DNA from 3 places in the Ferdinandcohnia sp. FSL W7-1320 genome. Region 3 is predicted to be linked to each of the others. Evidence: predicted binding sites of a transcription regulator. Region 3 holds the regulator's gene; each other region holds the start of a gene.
The links. Region 3 encodes Rex, which represses fermentation and respiration genes when NADH is low (regulators of the CRP and FNR family bind a similar motif). Its sites were predicted from a motif close to TTGTGAAATATTTCACAA; they were not measured.
Positions count from the first base shown of each region.

Region 1 (4,288 bases), 260 kb from region 3:
TACGGTAACACCACCGCCCGATGCTTGGAAAAAAGGAAGATAGGTTTTGATATCATTGATAATCTCTGAAACACTCATTTCCTTCCCCATATTTAATTTCCAAGTATCAGGGTTATGACAAAACTGGCAACGGAGCAAACACCCCTGAGTGAAAATAACATAACGTAGTCCTGGTCCATCTACCGTTCCACAGGTTTCAATGGAATGAATGCGTCCGTTCATGCTAATCGTCCTCCTCTTTTCTTACATCCTTACATGGTTTCGTGGAATGTTCGGTTTATCACATCAATTTGTTGTTCTCTTGTTAGTTTGATAAAGTTCACGGCATAACCTGATACACGAATTGTTAATTGCGGATATAACTCCGGATGTTCCATTGCATCCATTAATGTTTCTCTGTCAAAGACGTTCACATTTAAATGGTGACCTTTTTTCATCATATATCCATCAAGTAAACCTGCTAGGTTACTAATTCTCGCTTCTTCCTCTCTTCCTAAAGCTCTCGGTACGATTGAGAAAGTATTTGAGATTCCATCTAACGCGTATTCATATGGAAGCTTCGCGACAGAACTCAATGAAGCAAGTGTACCCTTTGTGTCACGGCCGTGGAGTGGATTAGCACCAGGAGCAAATGGTTCCCCAGCTTTACGGCCATCAGGTGTGTTTCCTGTCTTTTTCCCATACACGACATTAGATGTGATGGTTAAAATGGATTGTGTGTGAACAGAGTCGCGGTATGTTTTATGTTTTTTAATCTTATTCATAAAACGCTTCACAAGCTCAACTGCGATGTCGTCAACACGATCATCATTGTTTCCGTATTTCGGGAAGTCTCCTTCAGTCTCGTAATCTACTACAATTCCGTTTTCATCCCGAATGGTTTTAACCTTAGCATGTTTGATAGCACTTAGTGAATCAGCGACCACAGATAGCCCCGCGATTCCGCATGCCATTGTTCGTAAGATTTCACGGTCATGCAATGCCATTTCTAATCGTTCATAGCTGTATTTATCATGCATGTAGTGAATGATATTTAATGTATTTACATAAAGTCCTGCAAGCCATTCAAGCATGAGGTCATATTTTTCAAGAACTTCCTCATAGTCTAGATACTCTGAGGTAATTGGTGAGTATGTCGGACCAACTTGGATTTTCAGTTTTTCATCAATTCCACCATTGATTGCGTAGATTAAAGCTTTCGCTAGGTTCGCTCTTGCTCCGAAAAATTGCATTTGCTTTCCAATTGTCATCGCCGATACACAACACGCGATGCCATAGTCGTCCCCATACGTTTCTCGCATAATGTCGTCATTTTCATATTGAATGGAGCTTGTTTTGATAGACATTTTTGCGCAGTATTTCTTATAGTTTTCAGGTAACTTCACTGACCAAAGTACAGTTAGGTTTGGTTCAGGTGCTGGTCCAAGATTGTCTAGAGTATGCAAGAAACGGAATGAGTTTTTTGTAACCAATGGACGCCCATCAAGCGCAACACCTGCTAGAGATTCTGTCACCCAAGTAGGGTCACCACTAAATAGCTCATTGTAATCTGGTGTTCTTGCAAACTTAACGAGTCGCAGTTTCATGACAAAATGATCGACAATTTCCTGTGCTTCTTGCTCGGTTAGAGTGCCGTTTTTAATGTCTCTTTCAATATAGATATCTAGGAATGTGGACACACGTCCTAAACTCATCGCTGCCCCATTTTGTTCTTTTATCGCTGCTAAATACGCGAAGTATAGCCATTGAAATGCTTCCCTTGCATTTGTAGCCGGTTCTGAAATGTCATAGCCATAGGAGACAGCTAGCTCCTTTAATTCCTGTAGTGCACGAATTTGTTCAGAAAGTTCTTCTCTGTCACGAATGATGTCGTCAGTCATGGTTCCATTTCCAGTTTCAAGAAGGTCTTTCTTTTTTTCTTCAATGAGTCTATCGACACCATAAAGGGCTACCCTGCGATAATCACCAATGATTCTTCCACGACCATATGCATCAGGTAGTCCTGTAATAATACCCGCTTTTCTCGCAAGTCTCATTTCTGATGTATAAGCATCAAATACACCTTGATTATGCGTTTTTCGATAATCAGTAAAGATCTTTACAATCTCCTGGTCTATTTCAAACCCATAGGATTTCGCAGAATCAACCGCCATTCTAATTCCACCAAACGGTTGAAGTGAGCGCTTAAAGGGTTTATCCGTTTGGAATCCAACCACTTTCTCCTTTTCCTGATCAAGGTAACCAGGACCATGTGAAGTAATCGTAGATACAATTTTCGTATCCATATCAAGTACGCCGCCATTTTCCAGCTCTTGCTTTGTTAACTCCATTACCTGCTTCCATAGCGTATTTGTCGCTTCGGTCGGTCCCACTAAAAATTCATCGTCACCCTCATATGGTGTAAAGTTCTCTATTATGAAGTCACGTACATCAATGTCCTTTTGCCATTTTCCTTCTTTAAAACCATCCCATGCTTTCATCATCAATGACCTCCATCCTATAAAAGGTTGTTTACATATATGTTTGTTTTAAGACTTAGTTTGTTCACTACTGAACAAACTTTCTTACAAGTCAATCATACATCGGAACAAGTTTTATGTCATGTGAAATATTTCACAAATAAATAGAATTACCATTTTAGCCATATTTTCATCAAAATTTGGTCAAAATTACTTGCTCGGAGCAAAACTAACCGGCTTGTGTACCATTAATTTCTTATGATTCGGTAGGTGGTGACACTACAATATGGCTGGATTATCATTATCTTCCTAATTTCTGGATTTTGATGTTGCTCCAATGATGTTGGAGTACCACCATCCTCCTAATTTCTGGATTTTAATGTTACTCAAATGATGCTGGATTACTACCACCTTCCTAATATCTGGGTAATAATGATACTCCAACGCCACTGGAATACCTCCATCCTCCTAATTTCTGGATAGCGATGTTACTCCAATCCTGCTGGAGTACCACCAAACAACTAAAACAAATGGGACGGAGGGACAGGTCCCTTGTCCCTGTAAAAATATGGTGGGACGCGGAACCAGTCCCTGTGAACCGGAGGCTGGTAATACGTGCCAGTCTGTATTATGATAAAAATAAAAAATTGGGGTGTGGGACTTACATGGCAAAACTAGTTATTACGCAAAACATAGAAGAATTTCATTTGGATCAGATTAAAAAGATTGTTCCTGACTGGGAGATTGTTGCGGGACGAGATTCATCTGTTTGGTTAGATCATCTAAAAGATGCTGAGGTTATTGTTGGCTGGAAAAAAGAAATTGCGGAGCATTCCATTTTTGCTGACTCAAAGCTTCGCTGGTTACAAAGCTGGAGTGCTGGTGTCAATAGTATGCCACTTGAGGAAATGGAGCAGAAAAATATTGTTCTGACGAGCGCAAATGGAGTTCACGCCTATCCGATTTCAGAAACTATTTTTGCCTTAATCCTCGGGTTAACGAGAAAAATACATACATATGTCCGTAATCAACAAGAGAAAAAGTGGCATCATGCCGATATGAATCTGGAAATTCATGAAAAGACAATTGGGGTTATAGGTGTCGGTCATATTGGGAAGGAAACGGCGAAGATTGCTAAGGCCTTTGGTATGAAGGTAATTGGGGTTCGCCACTCTGACCGGGATGAGGAATTTGTGGATGAGATGTATACAACGGCCCAGCTGTCTGATGTTCTGCCTCATTGTGATTATGTCGTAGTAACTTTGCCATTGACTAATGAAACGCATCATTTGTTTGGGGCTGAAGAGTTTAAAAAAATGAAGTCTTCTGCATTTTTCATTAATATCGGACGCGGTGAAATTGTTGTTGAAGATGATTTAATTGAGGCACTACGCTCAGGAGAAATCGCTGGGGCAGGTTTGGATGTATTTACAAAAGAACCGCTTGAAGAAAACAGCCCGCTGTGGGACTTTGAAAATGTGATAGTGACACCACATACGTCTGGTTCAACAGAGCATTACACCAAACGTGTCATTGAAGATATCTTTATCCCGAATCTAAAAAGCTACGCTCAAGGCGGAGTTCTGCCGAGGAATGTCGTGGACTATAAGAAAGGGTATTAGGGACAAGTACACTGCCCCTGTAAAAAAATGGTGGGACAAGGGACCTGTCCCTGTGTTCCACCTTAATCTTCATCCTTCACATCAATATCTTCTGGGATGGGTTCGTTTAGCCATTCTAGGTAGAGCTTTTTGTATTTTTCAAGCTGCTCGAGGGTAGTGTTGAATTGTTCCTTATTTAATAAGTATTGTTCCCCATCGAAAAGTGCA
Region 1 is NZ_JBBPAM010000001.1:583,659-587,946, reverse strand. It holds gene pflA (pyruvate formate-lyase-activating protein) at 1-222, opposite strand, end outside; gene pflB (formate C-acetyltransferase) at 252-2,480, opposite strand; gene NST91_RS02885 (D-2-hydroxyacid dehydrogenase) at 3,125-4,081, shown strand; gene NST91_RS02880 (excisionase family DNA-binding protein) at 4,144-4,288, opposite strand, start outside.
Region 1: the regulator Rex is predicted to act here: its motif matches at 2,602-2,619, upstream of pflB (formate C-acetyltransferase).

Region 2 (4,288 bases), 3.5 Mb from region 3:
AAATCCGCCAAACCCAATTGCCGTAATCCAAAATTGAATAAATCCGAATTTTTCACTCCAAATCGGAGTCAAAAATGCTACCGGTATAAGCTGATACATTGCCCCCATCGCAACCATTAAGGCCCAACCAAGAATAAGTAAATGAGCTGATGATAGAATGGCAGGGGCCCTAAAGTTCCCATCAATCACCATATGTCCATTGAATAGCAGGATGACTTGGGATGTGACCAATGCCGCAACACTAAATAAAATGAAAGAAAGTGGTAGCCTGATATTTGTTTCATTTGATAATTGAGGTATCATGATCAAGCAGCTCCTTATTTTGTAATCTCAATTTGAAAGCCGCCTTCAGGATGTGGTTCTGTTATATGCTTGTAACCAAGTTCTTCAAGCTGTTCATATAAAAACATAGGTTTACGATCATTTATAATCGTCAATGTTTCACCTTTGTTTAGTTTCTCGAGAGCCTTTAACGTTCGCATCATTGGAGTTGGTGGCTCAAGACCTCGGTTATCTAATATCATTATTTGTCACCTCTTTTAGTAAAGGTAACCTTCCAATGTTTTTTATCAATTTGCTCTACCTCGTTTGAAAACCCTTTTGCCTTTAAAATAGGAAATAAAGGAGTCGGTTTGAATGGAGCATGTAAGATGAATGTATCTCCATTCTGTAGAGGTTTAACGGCTTCCATAATCTTTTGAAATGGCTCAATCTTATTTTTAAGATCTTCCCTAACATCTACTTCTACTACTTTTGATTCCACTTGAAAGTCCCCCTTATCAACGTTTATAAACTAATGATAATCATTTTCAATGAGAAACGTTGTGACCTGAATCACAAATGCAAATTTTATTTAGGATTGTCAATTAGGCTGAAAGTTAGTTTTAGAAAATCTCATCATGCAGTTTCATATGATCTAATAAGTAATAACCGTCTGTAGTCAAGTCAACAATATGCTTCTTTTTCAAAACAGAAATCGTTCGACTCACTGATTCACGAGTTGTTCCGATCATATTAGCGAGTTCTCGATTTGTAAAATGAGTTGTAAGTTTAAAGCGATTTCCAGTCTTTTCACCATTACTCCTACATAGACGAAGTAAAAGCATTATGATTTGTTCTTGGGTGCTTAACAAAATTTGTTCTTCTAGACGTTTTTGGAGGTCTATTATTTTTTCACCAAGCACTTTAAAAATTTTTATGCAAAGCTCAGGATTTTTTAGCAATATGTCTTCAAACTTATCAATGGGGGTGAAGATGATATTTGAATCCTCGATTACTTCGGCATGTGCGGGATATCCGCCTTTTCGAAAAAAGCCAGCATGAGGAAACATTTCTCCTGCTTCTAGAACAGAAACAATTTGTTCCTTCCCATGCATATCAGACTTGTAAATTTTTACTTTTCCAGATTGGATGAAAAATACACGATCAAGTGGATCGTCTTGCATAAAGATAAACATCTTTTGTTTATATAATCGTGACTGTGAAATTTCTACAATTGGGTCGAGTTCTTCTGATGTTAGTTCCCGAAACAAGGGTACTCCTTTCAATTGTTCACGAATCGATGGCAATCCCATCTGTCTCACTCCTTGTTCAAAATAAACTATATATGCGGTTACTCAACATTTAGTGTAACAATTCCACTTTTTAAAACAGTGATATAAATCATAGTCGGTGAGGATGACAACAATGTTCAAAAATTGGACACAAAAAAGCTAGGAGTCAAACTCCTAGCTTAGTTATCATGCTTTTCTTCAGCGCAATTAAAGCAAAGTATTCCATTTTTATCATCTAATACAACACCATTAATAAAACCATCTAAACAAAAAATATCTTTTTCACATTCCTTACATTTGCCTACAAATTCCTTCATGTGTTCACCCCGTTAATTCTTTTAAACTCCACAATCATGAAGAATGACAAGATGTTTACGTGGGATATTCATTTAATCTAATTATCGCATAGTTTTCGGAACATATGATAAAAAACATACGTAAATAGTGATTTGCTTCACAACATGGTCTAAAAAGACTCGGGTACAATGGACCCATAAATCAAAAGGAGGAATTTTAAAATGGTATTTGCAGCGAAAGTAAACGCACCAGATTATGCACCGAAGGATAAGCATCCAACAATCTTTAGAACATTTGATAGTTTACAACCAGGTGAAATCATGGAGCTATCAAATGACCACGATCCAAGACCACTCCAATACCAGTTTATGATCGAACGTGGTGACGCATTCACTTGGGAATACCTTGAACAGGGACCAGAAGTATGGCGCGTTGCAATCGGTAAAAAATAAAAAATCAATCGCAGATTCCAATCTCTTACATAGTGTAGGCATGGTCTTTAAAGGCTTTGTTTACACTTTTTTTGATTCATGATGAATTTTGTTTGGTAGGCTGTTTCATTCATGCTACTATGAAGAAAAAATCAAAAGGGTGTTTACTGATGAAAATCCCGACATTCATAGGTGTTCTTTTGGCTGGGGGGGAATCAAGGAGATTCGGAAGCCCTAAGGCATTTGCGCAATTTCAAAACAAATATTTTTACGAATATGCAGTTGATGCATTAAAAGATAACGTGGACCAACTTTATATTGTGAGCCATCCTGTATTAGAAGAGCAATTTCGAAACGAAGCCTCGATTTCCATAATTCAGGATTTACCTGAATTTCAGGGCAATGGACCACTCGCTGGCATATTCACAGTCATGCAGAAAACAAACTCAGATTGGTATGTAATTTTACCTTGTGATACTCCTTTTGTTACAGACAATCTAGTAAAGCAGCTTATTACTTTTACCAATGATCAAAGTATTGATGCAATCGTACCCATTATCAATGACAGACAACAGCCATTAATTGCCGTGTATCATGCTAGAGTCGCAAAAAAGATTGAACAATTACTTAAAGATAAAAAATTAAAAATGACACAGTTATTAGGCACTTGCAATGTAAAATTTGTTACCGACCAAGATCTTCAGCTACAAGGTATGGAATTTGAGAATATCAATAATAAAACTGAATATGAAAAAATAAACCATAAGCCGACTTGAGGATCACACGATATATGTCACAAAGACGTTGCCATATTACATCGCAACGTCTTTGTTATTATTATTCAAGTCTAACACTCATAATTTTCTGAAAAATGTGATAAAATAATAATATCTGAGCTATCTTTAAGGAGGGATTATGTTTGAGAGTAGGCTTAATTTTAGGTATAGTAACCTCTGGACTTCTACTATTAATTGGTTTGTCTACTCGTCAATTTGAAACTTATTCAGTTATTTCTGGGACTTTGGGTATAATATGTTTTTTACTTGCAGGAATTGTATCTGATACCTTTGTAAGTGGCGATCGTGCCAGAGCGAACTATTACACCGAAAGCAAAAAAGAACGCAAAACAAGAATTCGATATTCCTATTTGTTTTTCCTCTTGGGGGCTCCAAACCTACTTGTAGCTGTAGTGTTAACCCTCAATTACATTTAATTTCTTCAAAGAATATTTCTTCATTTCAATTTCATATATTTTTGTTGTCTAGCTCCATCGCCTACCCCCTTGAGGTCATAAGCCAATCAGTCAAGAAGGATAAAATGCATCCTTCTCGCCAGCTTTTCTTATGCTTTTCGGACTTGCACACGATGTGCTGGCGTCTACGTTTGCCACAGGACGTGGCAGTAGTAAGTAGACGTTCAATTTCAAGGTGCTTACGCTTTTCTTAATTTGTGAACAATTTTAAACACCTCCGTTTCCTGTGATGTACCTCACATTGCTCACTATTTTATAATGCTAAAATGTGTACATTAACAAGGGAGGTTTGCCTCATGTTTGAAAGAGACTATAACGAAGTTCCATTTATTGTGATTTGGGAGCTTACAAGGGCTTGCCAATTAAAATGTTTACATTGCCGTGCCGAAGCCCAGTATAAAAGAGACCCTAGAGAGCTTTCCTTTGAAGAGGGGAAAAAGCTAATCGACCAAATATATGAGATGAATAATCCGATGCTTGTATTCACAGGTGGGGACCCGTTAATGCGGACTGACGTTTATGACATTGCCGAATATGCAATTAAAAAAGGTGTGCGCGTTTCCATGACACCAAGTGCAACACCAAATGTAACAAAAGAAGCCATTCAAAAGGCGAAAGAAGTAGGATTAGCTCGCTGGGCATTTAGCTTAGATGGTCCAACTGCTGAAATTCATGACCATTTCCGCGGAACAAATGGTTCATTCGATTTAACAATGAGAGCCATTAAATATTTACATGAACTTGAAATTCCAATT
Region 2 is NZ_JBBPAM010000001.1:3,833,390-3,837,677, reverse strand. It holds gene NST91_RS18945 (heme-copper oxidase family protein) at 1-303, opposite strand, end outside; gene NST91_RS18940 (DUF2249 domain-containing protein) at 318-524, opposite strand; gene NST91_RS18935 (DUF2249 domain-containing protein) at 524-763, opposite strand; gene NST91_RS18930 (cyclic nucleotide-binding domain-containing protein) at 885-1,574, opposite strand; gene NST91_RS18925 (hypothetical protein) at 1,733-1,870, opposite strand; gene NST91_RS18920 (DUF2249 domain-containing protein) at 2,072-2,302, shown strand; gene NST91_RS18915 (molybdenum cofactor guanylyltransferase) at 2,452-3,057, shown strand; gene NST91_RS18910 (DUF5316 family protein) at 3,201-3,494, shown strand; gene NST91_RS18905 (TIGR04053 family radical SAM/SPASM domain-containing protein) at 3,830-4,288, shown strand, end outside.
Region 2: the regulator Rex is predicted to act here: its motif matches at 1,996-2,013, upstream of NST91_RS18920 (DUF2249 domain-containing protein).

Region 3 (4,288 bases):
GTTTATCAAAAGCTGGTGAAAAAATTCAAATTGGAACAATCAATGTCTAGGAGAGGTAACTGTTGGGACAACGCCCCACAGGAATCATTCTTTGGTCATTTTAAGGACCTGGCTGATATAAAATCATGTGAAACTTTAAAAGAACTTAAGCAAGAAGTGAAAGCTGCCATCCACTACTACAATCACTACAGATATCAATGGAATATGAAAAAGATGACCCCTGTTCAATACAGAGATCATCTTCTTAAAGTAGCCTAGCTTTTTTTAAAATGTCCTTTACAAGGGGTACAGATTACAACGGAGGTTATTTTTTTTATAGATTTCCCTACTCTATCGAATTTGCCGCTTCCATTTCTGCTTTTAGTGCCTTCCTGTAGGCACTTTTTGATACAAGAATACTGATTTCATATAATCCGAATAACGGTACTGTAACCATTAAATGCGAGATTATTTCAGGAGGTGTGATTAAACCTCCGATGACTAATAGAATAAAATACGCGAACTTTCGTATTTTAGATAGAAACATTGGTGTTACTATTCCCAATCTTGTTAAAAACATCACAATAACCGGCAGTTGAAACAAAAAGCCAAACGGTAAAGTCAATTGCAACAGGAATTGAAAATATTCGTTAATTCCAATCACCTGATTTATATCAAGGCGTTCCGCTAACCTTGTCATAAAGTTCACTACAAACGGGAACAAAATAAAGTAGGAGAAAGAAACTCCTATTAGAAAAAGGATTACCGAAAGCGGAATATAACTCAAGGTTACCTTTCTTTCCTTTTCATATAAGCCAGGACTGATGAAGGCCCAAAGTTGATAAAGTAGAAAAGGAGATGAGATAACAAGGGCAATGATAAAAGCAAATTGCATATAGATTTTAATTGGATCTGTCATACGAAAAGCATTCATTGTCAGCTCTTTTGCTTCCTCTGCATTTTGCAAATAGAGAATAACTGGCTCTGCGAGAAAAAAGCTTCCTAATGCAACAATGAAGAAGAAAACGACTACGTAGATCAGTCGTTTTCGTAACTCTCCAATATGATCATAGACGGACATTTCTTTTTCATTCATGTGACTCATCCTATCATTACTTCACATCTTGAGTTTCATTCTTCTTAACATCATCATCGTCATCGTCTGCTAAACCTTTTGTTGCGTTTTTAAACTCACGCAATGTATTACCCGCTGCTTTTCCTAGTTGAGGCAACTTCTTCGGTCCAAAGATTAATAACGCTGCAAATACAATCAATAAAATACTACCGAATCCAAGACTTCCCACTGTAAGTCACCTCCCTACAATTATAAGATCTATTATTATTCTTCACTTGAATCATTTGAATCATTTGAATAATGCTTTAAGAAATATACAAGGGCTTGTAGTTCTACGGCCAAATCAATATGGTGAACCCGAATATGTTCAGGCACATTGATTCGTGCTGGGGTAAAATTAAGAATACCCTTGATCCCTTTATTAACCAAGCGGTCTGTAATCGACTGAGCTGCCCCAACCGGCACCGTTAGAATAGCCACCGTTACATCATCAGGCAATTCTTTTTCCAGGTCATCAAGATGGTGTACCTTTACTCCACCAATACTACTACCTACCTTATTATAATCCACATCAAACGCAAGCTCAATTTTTGTATTATTATTTTTTGAAAAATTATAATGTAAAAATGCTGTACCTAAATTCCCTACACCGATTAAAGTAACCTTCGTTAACTCGTCTTGATCTAAGGTCTTACTAAAAAAGGATAATAAATAATTGACATTATAACCATACCCCTTTTTTCCCAATGCTCCGAAATAAGAAAAATCTCTCCTAATTGTTGCGGAATCAACCTTAACCGCATCACTTAGTTCTGCAGATGAAACCCTCTGTTTTCCTGAGGCATGCAAATTTTTCAAAAATCGATAGTAAAGTGGCAGCCTTTTGGCAGTTGCTTGTGGTATTTTTGATTGTTCAAGATTCACCTTAATTCCTCCACTAACTTGGAACTAACTATAGCTCCCTTATAAAATCTCCGTTCTTTCCACCTGTTTTTTCAGCCAAATAAGTTGGTCCAATGACCATTCCTTTATCAACCGCTTTACACATATCATAGACAGTTAGCGCACAAACAGATGCAGCAGTAAGTGCTTCCATTTCGACACCTGTACTGCCCTTTGTTTTAACTGAAACCGTGATATTTAAAATATATTCATCTTGGATTGTCCAGCTAAAACGTATATCAACGCCCTTTAATGCCAATGGATGACACATCGGAATTAACTCTGACGTCTTTTTGGCTGCCATAATCCCGGCAACCTGAGAAACAGCAAGGACATCACCCTTACTAACCTCATTATTTATTATTTGCTCATAAATGATTTTATTTACAGTAATACTTGATTTTGCAATTGCTGTACGGACAGTATCTGCTTTTTCCGTAATGTCGACCATCTTGGCACGACCTTGCTCATTAAAATGGGTAAATGATGACATAAACAAACCCTCCCATAAACTATACACTATTTTAACACATCTGTCTTTGATACATCTGTGAACAATATCATTGCAGTTGCTCTAATTAGACAATATAAGATACACTGATGATAGAAACAAGAGGTGAAATAACATGATTTTACTACAAGTAAATCAGCTCAAAAAGTATTTTGCTGCTGATCTTATATTATCGAATATAAAGTTAGAAGTACAAACTCGCGACCGTATTGCCATCGTTGGACGAAACGGTGCTGGAAAATCAACACTTTTAAAAATTATTGCTGGCCATATGTCTCATGATGGCGGTGAAATTATCAAACCGAAAAGTGTTACCATTGATTACCTCGCTCAAAACACCGGACTTGAATCGAGTTTGACCATCTGGGAGGAAATGCTAACTGTTTTTGCCTCCTTACAAAAGCTTGAAAAAGACCTTAGAGACTTAGAGGTTAAAATGGGAGACCCATCCCTCTTTGAAAATCCGGTTGACTACCAAAAATTACTTGAAGAATATGATCAGCTACAGGTTGATTTTAAGGAAAAGGGAGGCTATCAATACGAAGCTGATATTCGATCCATTCTACATGGTTTTAATTTTACAGAAGAAGACTACCAAACCAAAATATCCAGCTTAAGCGGCGGTCAGAAGACACGCCTTGCCCTTTGTAAACTATTACTAACCAAGCCTGATCTGTTAATCTTGGACGAGCCAACTAACCACCTTGATATCAACACACTTACGTGGCTAGAACAATATCTACAAGGATATCCTGGAGCACTATTAATCGTATCCCATGACCGATACTTCCTTGATAAAGTGGTCAACCAAGTTTATGAAATTTCAAGACACACAAGCACCAGATATGTCGGTAACTATAGCAACTATTTAAAACTCAAGGCTGAAAACTATGAACTTGAGTTGAAAAAATATGAAAAACAACAAGAAGAAGTGGAAAAGCTAAAGGATTTCATCGCAAAAAACCTAGTTCGAGCTTCAACCACCAAGCGTGCCCAAAGTAGACGAAAGCAACTTGAAAGAATGGAGCTAATGGACAGGCCGTTAGGTGATGAAAAGTCAGCTTCCTTCCGATTTGAAATCGAGAGGCAAAGTGGAAATGACGTACTAAGTGCAAAAGATATCACCGTTTCGTACGAAAAAGGCAAACCGATTATCAAAAATATTAATTTCAATATTTACCGTGAAGATAGCATTGCTTTAGTGGGTCCAAACGGAATCGGAAAATCAACCTTACTAAAAGCAATTATTGAAAAACTCGACAACGTAGAGGGAACATTTCGCTTTGGTTCACATGTGACCATCGGTTACTATGATCAACAACAAGCGGACCTCAACTCGAACAAGCGAGTTTTAAATGAATTATGGGACGAATACCCTCTTAAAACTGAAAAAGAAATCCGTACGGTTCTTGGAAACTTTCTCTTCTCAGGGGATGATGTGTTAAAAACCGTTTCAACCTTAAGTGGTGGCGAGAAAGCAAGACTTGCCCTTTCGAAGCTAATGATGGAGAAATCTAATTTTCTCATTCTTGACGAGCCTACCAACCACTTAGACCTTGATAGTAAGGAAGTACTTGAAAATGCTCTAATTGATTATCCCGGTACAATCCTTTTTGTTTCCCATGACCGATATTTTATTAACCGCATTGCAACAAAAGTGTTTGAGTTATCTAATGAAGGACTTACAGAATACTTAGGTGATTATGACTACCACCTTGAAAAGAAGTTTGAAATGGAGGAACTCGCAAGGCTAGAAGCCCAAGAGTCAAAGAACACCAAAC
Region 3 is NZ_JBBPAM010000001.1:319,928-324,215, reverse strand. It holds one part of gene NST91_RS01660 (IS3 family transposase) at 1-258, shown strand, start outside; gene tatC (twin-arginine translocase subunit TatC) at 326-1,075, opposite strand; gene NST91_RS01650 (twin-arginine translocase TatA/TatE family subunit) at 1,092-1,283, opposite strand; gene NST91_RS01645 (redox-sensing transcriptional repressor Rex) at 1,319-1,978, opposite strand; gene moaC (cyclic pyranopterin monophosphate synthase MoaC) at 2,007-2,489, opposite strand; gene NST91_RS01635 (ABC-F family ATP-binding cassette domain-containing protein) at 2,623-4,288, shown strand, end outside.